One region of the Streptomyces sp. NPDC091412 genome, then DNA from elsewhere that is predicted to be linked to it. Evidence: riboswitches for the same ligand, from Rfam matches in the RefSeq annotation. Region 1 holds a riboswitch; the other holds the start of a gene.

Region 1 (7,409 bases):
GGTCGGATGGCACGGCGCGGCGGGCGCTCGGCGCCATGGCTGATCTCAGTGCTGCCGGTGGCGGTGGTCGGAATGGGGGTGCTGCTGTGCGGGGTGCTCCTGTGCGGGGTGTCGCCGGTCGCGGCGGCCGCGGACGGGGGCGGTGCGCCGCGTGCGCCCGATGTGGCCCTCGTCGTCGCGGGCGGCTCGGGGCGGACCAGGGCGTTGCACGTGGGCGATCGCGACTTCGCCCTGCTCCGGGAGTTGCTGCGCCCGGCGTACACGGGGACGGAGCCGGTGCCGGACGCCTGGGCACAGGGGCGGCATCCAGGGGTGCGGGTGACCGTGGTGTGGGGGCTGACCGGGGTCGGAGGATGGCCGGTGACGAGCAGGCCGCCGGGAGGGGATGTGGCCGTGGAGCGGCAGGACCAGTTGATCGTGGCGGAGGACGGCACACCGTGGGTGCGCTCGGACCTGGCCCCGGACGTGGAGGACGACGACATCCGCTGGCACCGGACGCCGCGGGACCTGTACGAGCGGCTGGCCCGCACGGGGCTGCTGGGTGACACGGACGACGAGTCGCCCGGCGGTACTCCGGGCGGCAGTCCGGGCGGCCTGGGTGATCACGTGTGGTGGGCGGCCGGCGGGCTGGCCGCCGGGGCCGGCGGCACGCTGCTGATATGCCGCGCGGCGGCCCGGCGCGGTGCCGGGCCGCCGTGGGAGGAACCACGACAGGAGCTGATCGAACTGTGAGCCTGTGACTCGTGAGCCCTGGGCCCTGTGAGTCCTGGGCCCTGTGAGTCCCGTGCGGGGACGGGTCAGCCGAGGTCGATCTCCGGGTACAGGGGGAAGCCCGCCACGAGGTCCGTGGCCCGGTGGGAGATCTCGTCCGCGATCTTCGGGTCGAGGACGTGCTGGGCCTTGGACGGGGTGCCCTTGCCGGTGGTGCCGGGCTCGGTGGCCGTCAGGACACGGTCGATCAGTCCGGCGACCTCGTCCATCTCGGCGGTGCCCAGACCACGGGTGGTCAGCGCGGGGGTGCCGATGCGGATGCCGGAGGTGTACCAGGCGCCGTTGGGGTCGGCCGGGATCGCGTTGCGGTTGGTGACGATGCCGGACTCGAGCAGGGCGGCCTCGGCCTGGCGGCCGGTGAGGCCGTAGGAGGAGGCGACGTCGATCAGGTTGAGGTGGTTGTCGGTGCCGCCGGTGACGAGGGTGGCCCCGCGGCGCGTCAGGCCCTCGGCGAGGGCGCGGGAGTTGTCGACGATGCGCTGGGCGTAGTCCTGGAAGGAGGGCTGCCGGGCCTCGGCCAGGGCGACCGCCTTGGCGGCCATGACGTGCGGAAGGGGGCCGCCGAGGACCATCGGGCAGCCCCGGTCGACCTGGTCCTTGAGGGAGTCGTCGCACAGGACCATGCCGCCGCGCGGGCCGCGCAGGGACTTGTGGGTGGTGGTGGTGACGATCTGCGCGTGCGGGACCGGGTCGAAGTCGCCGGTGAGGACCTTGCCCGCGACCAGTCCCGCGAAGTGGGCCATGTCGACCATGAGCGTGGCGCCCACCTCGTCGGCGATCTCGCGCATGATGCGGAAGTTCACCAGGCGCGGGTAGGCGGAGTAGCCGGCGACGATGATCAGCGGCTTGAACTCGCGGGCGGAGGCGCGCAGGGCCTCGTAGTCGAGGAGGCCGGTGGCCGGGTCGGTGCCGTAGGAGCGCTGGTCGAACATCTTCCCGGAGATGTTCGGGCGGAAGCCATGGGTGAGGTGTCCGCCGGCGTCCAGGGACATGCCGAGCATGCGCTGGTTGCCGAAGGCCTGGCGCAGTTCGGCCCAGTCCGCCTCGGAGAGGTCGTTGACCTGGCGGACCCCGGCCTTCTCCAGGGCGGGCACCTCCACGCGCTGGGCGAGGACGGCCCAGAAGGCGACGAGGTTGGCGTCGATGCCGGAGTGCGGCTGGACGTAGGCGTGACGGGCGCCGAAGAGTTCCTTGGCGTGCTCGGCGGCCAGCGACTCGACGGTGTCGACGTTGCGGCAGCCGGCGTAGAAGCGGCGGCCGATGGTGCCCTCGGCGTACTTGTCGCTGAACCAGTTGCCCATGGCCAGCAGGGTGGCCGGGGAGGCGTAGTTCTCGGAGGCGATCAGCTTGAGCATCTCGCGCTGGTCGGCGACCTCCTGGCCGATGGCGTCGGCCACGCGCGGCTCGACGGCGCGGATCACGTCGAGGGCGGCGCGGAAGGCGGTGGACTCGTTGGACAGGGGCGCGGTGTTCTCAGGCATCGGGACCTCCGGACGTGGCGTCGGCGTTCACGTTACGGCCCAGGCGCACGGCACACTTCCCGCTCGGGCCGCTCCCCGATGGTCGGTCCCATCCCAGCGCGCCAGTCACGGCCCGTCGTCAGCCTACCGGGCGCACCCCACGGCGCAGTTCCCGCGTCCGCCATGCGAGCGAGGATAGGAAGGAGGACAACCTCCCCTCCCCGGGAGGCGACCCTCGTCCTCGGGAGCCGCCGTGACCGCCACGGAAGACCTCATCGCCACCGCCGACGCCCACAGTGCGCACATCTACCACCCGCTGCCCGTGGTGATCGCCACGGCGGAGGGCGCATGGATGACGGACGTGGAGGGCCGCCGGTACCTCGATCTGCTGGCCGGCTACTCGGCGCTGAACTTCGGGCACCGCAACCGGCGGCTGATCGAGGCGGCCACGGCGCAGATGGAGCGGGTGACACTGACCTCGCGGGCCTTCCACCACGACCGGTTCGCGGCGTTCTGCGAACAGCTGGCGGAGCTGTGCGGCATGGAGTCGGTGCTGCCGATGAACACGGGCAGCGAAGCGGTGGAGACGGCCGTGAAGACGGCCCGGAAGTGGGGCTACCGGGTCAAGGGCGTGCCCGCGGAGATGGCGAAGATCGTGGTCGCGGGCAACAACTTCCACGGCCGGACGACGACGATCATCAGCTTCTCCACCGACCCGGAGGCCAGGGCGGACTTCGGGCCGTACACGCCGGGCTTCGCGATCGTGCCGTACGGGGACCTCACGGCGATGCGGTCGGCGATGACCGAGAACACGGTCGCCGTGCTGCTCGAGCCGATCCAGGGCGAGGCGGGGGTGCTGGTGCCTCCGGCCGGTTATCTGCCGGCGGTGCGGGAGCTGGCACGGGAGCGGAACGTGCTGTTCGTCGCCGACGAGATCCAGTCGGGGCTCGGGCGCACCGGCCGTACCTTCGCGTGCGAGCACGAGGGGGTGGTGCCGGATGTGTACGTGCTCGGGAAGGCGCTGGGCGGCGGGATCGTGCCGGTGTCGGCAGTGGTGTCCTCGCGGGAGGTGCTCGGCGTGTTCGGGCCGGGCGAGCACGGGTCGACGTTCGGCGGGAACCCGCTGGCGTGCGCGGTGGCGCTGGAGGTGATCGCGATGCTGCGCTCGGGCGAGTTCCAGGCACGGGCCGCGGAGCTGGGCGAGCATCTGCACCGCGAGCTGGAGCGGCTGGCCGGCACGGGCCGGTTGCGGGCGGTGCGCGGACGCGGGCTGTGGGCGGGCGTGGACGTCGACCGGTCGCTGGGGACCGGTCGAGAAATCGCCCGGAAGCTGATGGACCGGGGCGTCCTGGTGAAGGACAGCCACACCTCGACGATCAGGATCGCCCCGCCGCTGGTGATCGGCAAGGAGGACCTGGACTGGGGGCTGGCCCAGCTGCGGGCGGTGCTCGGCGCGTAGCGGGGTCACGCGGTGCACGGCCGGACCGGGCGGTGTACGGCCGGACCGGGCGGTGCACGGCCGGATCGGGCGGTGTACGGCCGGATCGGGCGGCGCGTGGATCCACCGCTCCCCTAAAGTCGCTTCGTGCTCTTCGGAATGGTGTGCGCGCTCGGCGCGGCGGTGTGTTTCGGCGCGGCGACGGTGCTCCAGGCCATCGCCGCGCGCGCCGCGGCGGACAGCGGCGGGGGCGGGGAAGCGGCACTGCTGCTGCGCGCGGTGCGGCAGTGGCGGTACCTGGCGGGCCTGGGCCTGGACGGCCTCGGGTTCCTGCTCCAGATCGCGGCCCTGCGCTCACTGCCGATCTACGTGGTCGGCGCGGCCCTCGCCGCCAGCCTCGCAGTGACGGCGGTGACCGCGTCCCGGCTGCTGCGGGTGCGGCTGAGCGCGGTGGAGTGGTCGGCGGTGGGCGTCGTCTGCGCCGGTCTGGCCATGCTGGGGCTGGCCTCGGGCATGGAGGGCCGCGAGGACGGCTCGGCGGCGCTGAAGTGGGCGATGCTCGGGGCGGCGCTGGCCGTGCTGCTGCTCGGAGCGGTCGCCGGCCGCCTGCCCGAACGCGTCCGTGCCCTGCTGCTGGGCCTGGGCGCGGGTTTCGGGTTCGGCGTGGTCGAGGTGGCGGTGCGGCTGATCGACTCGCTCGCCCCGTCGGCGCTGTTCACCAACCCGGCGGCCTACGCCCTGCTCCTCGGCGGCGGAGCCGCCTTCCTGCTGCTGACCTCGGCCCTCCAGCGCGGTTCGGTGACCACGGCCACCGCGGGCATGGTCATCGGCGAGACGCTCGGCCCGGCGGCGATCGGGGTGGTGTGGCTGGGCGACCGCACCCGCGAGGGCCTGGCCTGGCTCGCGGTGCTCGGCTTCGCGGTGGCGGTGGCGGGCGCCCTGGGGCTGGCGCGGTTCGGGGAGGCGCCGGCCGTGGAAGGACCGGTCGCGAAGGTGCCTGCCGAAGAGGGGTGACCACCGCCCGTCGGGCCGCCCGACGGGCCGTCAGGGCAGCACCCGGCACAGGGCGTCCAGGGCCGCCGCCCACGCGTGGTCCGGTGGGGTGCCGTAGCCGACGACCAGGGCGTCCAGCGGTGCCACGGCGGCCTGCTCGTGGCGGAAACGGGACAGTCCGTGGAGGGCGAGGCCCTGCCAGGCGGCCGCCTGGACCACCGCGGCTTCGGTGCCGGGCGGCAGGCGCAGCACGGCGTGCAGTCCGGCGGCGATGCCGGTGGGGCGTACGTCGGGCGCGCGGGTGGCGAGGGCCTCGACCAGGGTGTCGCGGCGGCGGCGGTAACGCAGGCGGGCCGCGCGCACATGCCGGTCGTAGGCGCCGGAGGTGATGAACTCCGCGAGCGTCAGCTGGTCCAGCACCCCGCAGGTGTCGGAGGGTCCCTTGGCGGCCGTGACCTCCGCCATGAGGGACGGGGGCAGCGCCATCCAGGCCAGGCGCAGGCCGGGGGCCAGGGACTTGCTCGCCGTGCCCAGGTAGACCACGCGGTCGGGGTCCAGTCCCTGGAGCGCGCCGACGGGCTGGCGGTCGTAGCGGAACTCGCCGTCGTAGTCGTCCTCCAGGATCAGGCCGCCGGTGCGCCGGGCCCAGTCCGTCACGGCCGCGCGCCGGTCGGGGTGCAGGGGCACGCCCATCGGGAACTGGTGGGCGGGGGTGAGCAGAACCGCTCCGGGGCCGCTCAGTTCGCCGGTGACCGTGCCGAGTTCGTCGAAGGGCAGGGGGCGGGTGCGCAGGCCCGCGCGGGCCAGGAGGTCCCAGTGCACGTCGAGGCCGTACGACTCGACCGCGACCGTGGTGACGCCGCGGGCCCGCAGCACCGTGCCGAGGATCCGCAGCCCGTGTGAGAAGCCCGCGCACACCAGCAGGTGGTCGGGGTCGGTGCGGACGCCCCGGACCCGGGCGAGATGGCCGGCCAGCGCGGTGCGCAGTTCGGGCCGGCCGCGCGGGTCGCCGTAGCCGAGGGCGTGGTGGGGGGCGGCGGCCAGGGCGCGGCGGGCGGCCTTGAGCCACTGGGTGCGGGGGAAGGAGGCGAGGTCCGGGGTGCCGGGGACGAGGTCGTGGACGGGGCGGGGGATTTCGCGCGGGTGACGGACCGCGCCGGTCTGCCGGGCGTCCGCGCTCGGCGACGGCCCGAACGGCGAGGCGGGTGCCCCCATGGCCACACGCGTGCCCGAGCCCTGGCGGGCGGTGAGCCAGCCCTCGGCGACCAGGTCGCCGTAGGCATCGGCGACCGTGTTGCGGGCGATGCCCAGGTCGGCGGCGAGGGTCCGGGAGGAGGGCAGCCTGGTTCCGGGGACCAGACGGCCGGTGCGGACCGCCTCGCGCAGGGCGTCGGTGAGGCCGCGGCGCACGCCGGGACCGGCCGGTTCCAGATGCAGGTCGACGCCCAGAGTGGCCCATGATTCCGCCATGGAAATGGACCATACTCCTGGGCTGCTTCGCTCATAGGGTCGGGCGTATGGCTACGACGACGAACACCGGCGAACACACGGACACCACCGAAGGCGCCCCCGCGTACGCGCCCGAGCACGAGCCCCGTATGCAGTGGGCCAAGCACGCCCCCGAGGTCTACAGGGCGATGGTCCGGCTGGACGCGGCCGCGGGCCAGGGCCTGGACCCGCGGCTGCGCGAGCTGGTCAAGATCCGCGCCTCGCAGCTGAACCACTGCGCGTTCTGCCTGGACATGCACACCAAGGACGCGCTCGCGGCCGGCGAGAGCGTGGAGCGGATCGTGCAGCTCGGCGCCTGGGAGGAGTCACGGCACTTCTACACGGAGAAGGAGCTCGCGGCGATCGAGCTGACCGAGGCCGTCACGGTCCTCACCGACGGCTTCGTGCCGGACGAGGTGTACGAGAGGGCCGCCGCGCACTTCGAGGAGGCCGAGCTGGCCCATTTGATCGCCTCGATCACGGTGATCAACGCCTGGAACCGGTTCGGTGTGACGGCCCGCGCGGTCCCGGGCCACTACACGCCGGGGCAGTACAAGTGACGACCCCGGTCCAGGGGCCGGCCGGGCCCCTGGACCGGGAGGCCCGGCGGGCCCCGTCCTCGTTCAGGGCAGCCACGCCTTCCACGTGGACCGGTGGCCGTCCACCCACTTCTTCGCCGCCTCGGCCGGGGTGAGCTTCTGGTCGGCGATCATCAGGGAGACCTCGTTCTGGTCCTCGGTGGTCCACTTGAACTTCTTCAGGAAGGCGGCCGCCGCGCCGCCGGACCGGGCGAAGTCGGCGTTGAGGTACTTGCGCAGCGCCGTGTGCGGGTAGGCGCAGGCGACCTTGGCCGCGTCCGCGTCGCAGCCCTCCTTGTACGGCGGCAGGCGCACCTCCGTCATGGGGACCTTCTCGAACAGCCACTGCGGCGCGTACCAGTACGTGAGGAAGGCCTTCTTCTCCTTGGCGAACTGCTTGATCTGGGTGATCTGCGCCGCCTCGGAGCCGGCGAAGACCACCTGGTAGTTCAGGTTCAGGTTCTTCACCAGCGCCTTGTCGTTGGTGACGTAGGACGGGGAGCCGTCCATCAGCTGGCCCTTGCCGCCGCTCTCCGCGGTGCGGAAGAGCGGGGCGTACTTGTCGAGGTTCCTCCAGTCGGTGATGTCCGGGTACCTCTTGACGAGGTACGTCGGGACGAACCAGCCGATGTGCCCGGTCACTCCGAGGTCGCCGCCCCGCGCGATGGTCTTCTTGTCGTC
Region 2 (7,409 bases), on a different contig from region 1:
ACACCGGCCCGCGCTGCTCCTGGCGGACGCGGCGGCCGGTGACCGCGCGGGCGGGCAGCCCCAGCCGGGTCCGCACGGCGGGTACGGCCGCCGAGAAGACCCGCTCCACGGCCAGGTCCACGCCGTGTCCGGCGAGGCGGTTCGCAGCTCCGCCCCAGTGTCCGCCGCCCAGCAGCGGGGGGGCGAACTCCCTTGTGGGGGAGAGGGGTTGCAGATGGGCGCTCACACTGGGCAGGTTCAGCGCCTCGGCGATGGCGTGCCCGACCGGCCCGAGTGAGCCGGCCAGCAGCAGCAGGTCGCTCTTCTCGGCCGCCGCGATCAGATCGTCCGTCATCCGGGCGATGGCCGCCCGCACCAGCCCCACGGCCCGCAGCATCTTGCCCGGGCCGGTCGCGCTGCGGTGGAGTCCCCGGCCCCGCGAGGACTCCAATTCGGCCCGCGGGTCCACCGGCAGCGGGTGGAAGCCGAGGCCCGAGCCCGCGACCAGCGGTTCGAAGCATCCGTGCGTGACCAGGGTGACCTCATGACCCGCGAGAGCCAGGCCGTGCCCCAGTCCGGTGAAGGGGGCGACGTCGCCCCGGGATCCCGCCGTCATGATCGCTACGCGCACGACGGCCAGTATGGCCGTGCGGCCGCCCGCCGTCCGTGAACGACCCGAGGGGTGTCGCACCCCCGATCCGGTTCCGGTACGCCGGTCACACCCCGAGCTGCCGGGCGGCGGCCGTCACGGTCTGCTCCAGCAGCGTGGCGATCGTCATCGGGCCCACCCCACCGGGCACCGGAGTGATCAGCGAGGCCCGCTGCACGGCGGAGTCGAAGTCGACGTCGCCGACGTTGCCCTGGTTGTAGCCCGCGTCGATCACCACGGCGCCGGGCTTGACGTCCTCGCCGCGGATGAGCCGGGGCCGGCCCACCGCGGCGACCACGACGTCCGCCTCACGCACGGCGGCCGGCAGGTCGGCGGTCCGCGAGTGGCAGTACGTCACCGTCGCGTCCCGCGCGAGCAGCAGCATCCCCACGGGCTTGCCGAGGATCGCGCTGCGGCCCACCACGACGGCACGCCGGCCGCGCAGCTCGACGTCGTACGCGTCCAGCAGCCGCAGGATGCCACCGGGCGTGCAGGACACGAACCCCGGCAGGCCGAAGCTCATCGCCGCGAACGAGGCGCAGGTGACCCCGTCGACGTCCTTCTCGGGCGCGATCGCCTCGAACGCGGCCCGCTCGTCGATGTGCTCGCCGACGGGGTGCTGGAGCAGGATGCCGTGCACGGCGGGATCCTTGGACAGCGACCGCAGCGTGTCGACCAGTTCCTCGGTGGTGGTCGCGGCCGGCAGTGCCACATGGCGGGAGTCGATACCGGCCTTGCGGCAGCGGTTCTGCTTCATCCGTACGTAGGTGACGGAGGCGGGGTCCTCACCGACCAGCACGGTCGCCAGACAGGGCGTCGTACCGGTGCGCTCGGTGAGTGCGGCGGCCTTCCGCGCGGTCTCCTCGACGACACGGCGGGCGAGCGCGGTGCCGTCCATCGGACGGGCCTGGGACATGGTCCACTCCTGGGCGTTCGGGGAATTGCCCAGGCGCGCGGCTCACGACTCTGCGTGGACCGCTCCCCGGTGGTGCTCCACCTCAGCGCCAGTCACGGCCCCGCCTCACCCTAACCCACACGGCCCGTCGCGGCCGAAGGCCGCGCACCGCCGTACGGCCCGGACGCGGCCGCGCCGCCCGCGGCAGCGAGCGGACCGCCGCGTCGGACGCCAGGCGGGGCACCGCGGTCGAGGGCCCCCGGCAGGCGCGACCGGGCCGAACGGGACCGGCCCAGGCCGGCGCGGGCCGAGAAGGTCCGGGTCGGACGGGAGCCGACCTGGAACCTCGCGGCTCTCCCGCCTATTCGTCCCATGCCTGGATCAGTATCTGCTCGGCGATCCTGCCGTCGCGCAGCGAGACCATGGACTCCGCGAGGACACGGCCGCCGTCCGCGTACTGGCAGGACTCCACGTACGCCGCATGGTCGCCCTGCACGACGCACTGCTCCAGCCGGTGCGTCATGTCGCGGCCGTAGACGTCCTGGAGCATGGTGCCGATCTCGTCCCGGCCGTGCAGGACCTTGGGGTTGCTGGGCTGGGTGTCGCGGTCCACGATGCGGATCTCCGCGTCGTCCGCGTAGAGCGACAGCAGCGTGTCCGCCGTGTCTCCTTCGATGCCGCGGCGCAGCGTGTCGGTGTCGAAGGCGGGGCTTGCCGAGGTGGACATGACGGGACCTCCTCCGAGGGCCGCGGCCCTTGCGAGGAGCGGGCCGCGGCGGGCCTCACAGTTCGAGACTCCTCCGCCCCGGCGGGCGCGGCAAACGGGGTCCGGACGCTGAGCCCGACGGGTGAGCGTGGCCGCGGGCCCGTGTCCGGGCGGGCCCGGACGGCGTTGCCGAGGGCATGGTCTGCACTCGACGCGTCGTCGCCGCCGTCGGACGCGCCGTCTCGGTCACGGGCCTGACCACGCTGCCCACGAGCGCCGCGGGCGCCCCGTCCGTCGGCGGGTTCCAGCCACCCGGCCTGCTCGACTCCCTCCCCGGGACCCGCGTCCCGGCCGAACACCGGGCCGAACCGCCCACGGTCTCCGAACGGCTGTCCGGGGTCGACCGCGTACGCGATCTCAACCAGGTGGGCCGGCTGAACCAGGTCACCCGCCTGGTCCCGCCGGTCTTCGGGCCGGTTCCCGCCAGCCAGCGCTGAGCTTCCGCCCCGCGGGCCGGGCACCCGCGCCTCGCCCGCCCGTCCCCGCAGATCAGAGGCCCCCTCGGTGTCCCTTACCGATCAGTCGGACGTAGGGTCGGGGGACGTACACCGCTCGACGGAAGGGACCACCACCATGGCGCAGGAAGTGCGCGGCGTGATCGCACCCGGCAAGAACGAACCGGTGCGGGTCGAGACGATCGTCGTGCCGGACCCGGGGCCGGGAGAGGCCGTCGTGCGGATCCAGGCCTGCGGCGTCTGCCACACCGACCTGCACTACAAGCAGGGCGGAATCAACGACGAGTTCCCGTTCCTGCTCGGCCACGAGGCCGCGGGCGTCGTGGAGTCGGTCGGCGACGACGTCACCGACGTCGCGCCCGGGGACTTCGTCATCCTCAACTGGCGGGCCGTGTGCGGCAAGTGCCGTGCCTGTCTGCGCGGGCGGCCCTGGTACTGCTTCGACACCCACAACGCGCGGCAGCGGATGACCCTGACCGACGGCACCGAACTCTCCCCGGCGCTCGGGATCGGCGCGTTCGCCGAGAAGACCCTGGTGGCGGCCGGTCAGTGCACCAAGGTCGACCCGTCGGTCTCCCCGGCGGTGGCCGGGCTGCTGGGCTGCGGCGTGATGGCCGGCATCGGCGCGGCGATCAACACCGGCAGCGTCGGCCGCGGCGACTCGGTCGCCGTCATCGGCTGCGGCGGTGTCGGCGACGCGGCGATCGCCGGTGCGTACCTGGCGGGCGCGGCGAAGGTCATCGCCGTCGACATCGACGACCGCAAGCTGGAGACCGCCCGCACCATGGGCGCCACGCACACGGTCAACTCCAAGGAGAACGACCCCGTCGAGGCCATCCGCGAGCTGACCGGCGGCTTCGGCGCCGACGTCGTCATCGAGGCGGTCGGCCGCCCCGAGACGTACCAACAGGCCTTCTACGCCCGTGACCTGGCCGGCACGGTCGTCCTGGTCGGCGTGCCGACCCCGGAGATGAAGCTGGAACTGCCGCTGCTGGACGTCTTCGGACGCGGCGGGGCGCTGAAGTCGAGCTGGTACGGCGACTGCCTGCCCTCCCGGGACTTCCCGATGCTCATCGACCTGCATCTGCAAGGACGCCTGCCGCTGGACAAGTTCGTCACCGAGACCATCCAACTGGACGAGGTGGAGAAGGCGTTCGAGCGGATGCACCACGGCGACGTGCTGCGCTCGGTGGTGGTGCTCTGATGGCCGCCCGTATCGAACGCCTCGTCACCTCCGGGCAGTTCACGCTCGACGGCGGCACCTGGGACGTCGACAACAACGTGTGGATCGTCGGCGACGACCATGAGGCCGTCGTCATCGACGCCGCCCACGACGCCGAGGCCATCGCCGCGGCGGTCGGCGACCGCCGGCTGACCGCCATCGTGTGCACCCACGCCCACAACGACCACGTCAACGCCGCCCCGGCGCTCGCCGACCTCACCGGCGCGACCATCTGGCTGCACGGCGACGACCTGCCGCTGTGGAAGATGACCCACCCGAACCGGGACCCCGACGAGCACCTGGTCGACGGCCAGGTCATCGAGGCGGCCGGCGCCGACCTGAAGGTCCTGCACACGCCCGGCCACGCCCCGGGCGCTATCTGCCTGTACGACCCCGGACTCGGCGTGGTCTTCACCGGCGACACGCTCTTCCAGGGCGGTCCCGGGGCCACCGGCCGTTCCTACTCCCACTTCCCGACGATCATCGACTCGATCCGCGACCGTCTGCTGACGCTGCCGCCCGAGACGAAGGTCCTCACCGGCCACGGCGACCCGACCACCATCGGTGCCGAGGCCCCGCACCTGGAGGAGTGGATCGCCCGCGGGCACTGACGCGGGAGAAGCGGGTGGGGAGCCCGGGTGGCGGGCCGTACGGGACCGGGAGGTGCTCGTGCGGCCCGCCCGCGTTTCACCGCTTCCCGCCCGCGTTCCACCGTTTCCCGCGCCGTTTCCCGCGCCGAAAGGCGACAGAAGGTGTCCGGTTTCCCCGGCACTCTCGATGACGGCATCGACGGAAGACGCATCGGGAGGTCGGACATGCCGGGCCCACTGGAAGGCAAGGTCGCGCTGGTCGCGGGGGCGACGCGGGGAGCGGGACGGGGAATCGCGGTGGAGCTCGGCGCGGCCGGCGCCACCGTCTACGTCACCGGACGCACCACCCGCGCCCGCCGCTCCGAGTACGACCGCCCCGAGACCATCGAGGACACCGCCGACCTGGTCACCGAGGCCGGCGGCCACGGCATCGCCGTACCGGCCGACCATCTGGAGCCCGGCCAGGTCCGCGCCCTCGTGGACCGTATCGCGCGCGAGCAGGACCGTCTCGACGTCCTCGTCAACGACATCTGGGGCGCGGAGCACCTCTTCGCGTGGGACACCCCGGTGTGGGAGCACGACCTCGACAAGGGGCTGCGGCTGCTCCGGCTCGCGGTGGAGACACACGCGATCACCAGCCATCACGCCCTGCCGCTGCTGCTGCGTCACCCCGGCGGTCTGGTGGTGGAGATGACCGACGGCACCGCCGAGTACAACCGGGACACCTACCGCGTCAACTTCTTCTACGACCTCGCCAAGGCGTCCGTCCTGCGCATGGCCTTCGCGCTCGGCCACGAACTCGGCCCGCGCGGCGCCACGGCGGTGGCCCTCACCCCCGGCTGGCTGCGCTCGGAGCTGATGCTCGACCACTTCGGGGTCCGGGAGGACAACTGGCGCGAAGCCCTGGACCGCGTTCCGCACTTCGCCATCTCCGAGACCCCGCGCTATGTGGGCCGCGCCGTGGCCGCCTTGGCCGCGGACCCGGACGTGGCCCGCTGGAACGGCCGTTCCCTCTCCAGCGGCGGGCTCGCCCAGGACTACGGCTTCACCGACCTGGACGGCAGCCGCCCCGACGCCTGGCGGTACCTCGTCGAGGTCCAGGACGCGGGCGGGCCCGCCGACCCGACCGGCTACCGCTGACCGGGCGCCGCCCCACCACGGCATCGCATCTCCCGGCCCGTCGGCCACGACGCCGACGGGCGTGGGGAGTTGCGGGACTCGCCGGAGCGAGGACATGGTGCGCGCCGACTGCCCGGGAGGCCTTCGGGGAAGTAGGTTCGGCGCATGACGGACAGTGGGCGGTTCGACGGACACGGGGTTCTCATCACCGGTGCGGGCCGGGGCATCGGCGCGGCCACCGCGCGCAGGCTGGCCGAGGAGGGGGCCGGGGTCCTGGTCACCGACCTGGACGGGGACGTGGCGGAGCACACGGCGGCGGCGCTGCGCGAGCGTGGACTCACGGCCCGGGCACACGCGTTGGACGTCGCGGACCGGGAGGCGGTCCAGGCGGCCGTGGACCTGGCCGTCCAGACCTTCGGATCCCTCGACGTCCTGGTCAACTGCGCGGCCCACTGCACGCCCGACACCCCGTTGTTCGAGGACGACCCGGAAGCGGTGTGGGCCCGCGACCTCGACATCACCCTGACCGGCGCCTACCGCTGCTGCCGCGCCGCCCTGCCCCACCTGGCGGCGGGCGGCAGGGGAGCGATCGTCGGCATCGGCTCGGTCAACGGCGTCCAGGACTTCGGCAACCACGGCTACAGCGCGGCGAAGGCGGGGCTTGCCTCGCTCACCCGTACCCTCGCCGGACACGCCGCCTCCCGCGGCGTCCGCGTCAACCTGGTGGTGCCGGGCACGGTCCGCACCTCGGCCTGGGAGGGACGGGAGGTCGAACTCGACCGGGTCCGCGGCCTGTACCCGCTGGGCCGGGTCGGCGAACCGGAGGACATCGCCGCCGCGGTGGCCTTCCTCGCCTCCCGCGACGCGGCCTGGATCACCGGCACCACCCTGACCGTCGACGGCGGCCTCACCGCGGTCAACACCGCTTTCCGCGCGGCCGTTCAGGAGGAGCGGGAGGAGGGGGACACCTGAGCGGACCGCCCGGCCCCGGCCTCGACCGCCGGGCGCGTGTCACCGTTTCGTCTCGGCACGCGCCGCTGCGCAACCGATGTGCCCCGCCACGGGTCTAGGTGTCGGGAAGTGCCGGAACGCACCTAGGGGGCAAGGTCGTTATGAGGGACATCGGCAGGCGGGGAGCGGTCGTACTGGGCGTCACGGGGCTGGTGGCGCCACTCACGCTCGCGCTCGGTACGGCACCGGCGCAGGCGGCGAGTTGTACGACGCAGGCGGGACCGTACCAGAAGCAAGTGGAGAAGTTCCTCGGGCGGCCCGTGGACGGACGGCAGTCGGCCGCCGACTGCAAGGCCATCCGGGCCTTCCAGAACAAGCACGGCATCACGCCGAACATCGGCTACGCGGGTTCCGTCACCTGGGGCGTGATGAACCTCATGAACAAGCAGAAGGCCGTCGGCAAGAAGCCCAACAAGAGCGGCAAGTGCCCGGTCAACAAAGGCCGTATCGCCTGCGTCGACCTCACCCTCCAGCTCAGCTGGATCCAGGACGGCAGTCGGCTCGTCTACGGGCCGGTACCGGTGCGCACGGGACGCAAGGGGTACACGACCCGCACCGGCCTGAAGAAGATCTACTGGCGGGACATCGACCACGTCTCGACCGTCTACAACGTGCCCATGCCCTACAGTCAGTTCTTCGACGGCGGTCAGGCCTTCCACTCCGTCGGCCTGAGCATGTGGAACCCGCCGGGTTCGCACGGCTGCGTCAACATGACGACGAAGG

Evidence for each region. Region 1 has a riboswitch for ZMP and ZTP ahead of ACIQMV_RS04255 (glycine hydroxymethyltransferase). Riboswitches for the same ligand answer to the same signal wherever they lie in the genome.
Region 2: another riboswitch for ZMP and ZTP. It lies ahead of ACIQMV_RS23055 (bifunctional 5,10-methylenetetrahydrofolate dehydrogenase/5,10-methenyltetrahydrofolate cyclohydrolase); the one in region 1 lies ahead of ACIQMV_RS04255 (glycine hydroxymethyltransferase).

Annotation. Positions count from the first base shown of each region.
Region 1 covers NZ_JBIVTV010000002.1:23,468-30,876, reverse strand. The annotation lists gene ACIQMV_RS04260 (hypothetical protein) at 7-732, shown strand; gene ACIQMV_RS04255 (glycine hydroxymethyltransferase) at 798-2,252, opposite strand; ZMP/ZTP riboswitch at 2,283-2,371, opposite strand; gene rocD (ornithine--oxo-acid transaminase) at 2,485-3,690, shown strand; gene ACIQMV_RS04245 (hypothetical protein) at 3,829-4,683, shown strand; gene ACIQMV_RS04240 (PLP-dependent aminotransferase family protein) at 4,714-6,132, opposite strand; gene ACIQMV_RS04235 (carboxymuconolactone decarboxylase family protein) at 6,180-6,710, shown strand; gene ACIQMV_RS04230 (ABC transporter substrate-binding protein) at 6,774-7,409, opposite strand, start outside.
Region 2 covers NZ_JBIVTV010000009.1:216,695-224,103, forward strand. The annotation lists gene ACIQMV_RS23050 (glycosyltransferase) at 1-595, opposite strand, end outside; gene ACIQMV_RS23055 (bifunctional 5,10-methylenetetrahydrofolate dehydrogenase/5,10-methenyltetrahydrofolate cyclohydrolase) at 696-1,544, opposite strand; ZMP/ZTP riboswitch at 1,565-1,650, opposite strand; gene ACIQMV_RS23060 (nuclear transport factor 2 family protein) at 1,885-2,250, opposite strand; gene ACIQMV_RS23065 (hypothetical protein) at 2,427-2,726, shown strand; gene ACIQMV_RS23070 (S-(hydroxymethyl)mycothiol dehydrogenase) at 2,863-3,948, shown strand; gene ACIQMV_RS23075 (MBL fold metallo-hydrolase) at 3,948-4,577, shown strand; gene ACIQMV_RS23080 (SDR family oxidoreductase) at 4,782-5,696, shown strand; gene ACIQMV_RS23085 (SDR family NAD(P)-dependent oxidoreductase) at 5,841-6,647, shown strand; gene ACIQMV_RS23090 (L,D-transpeptidase family protein) at 6,788-7,409, shown strand, end outside.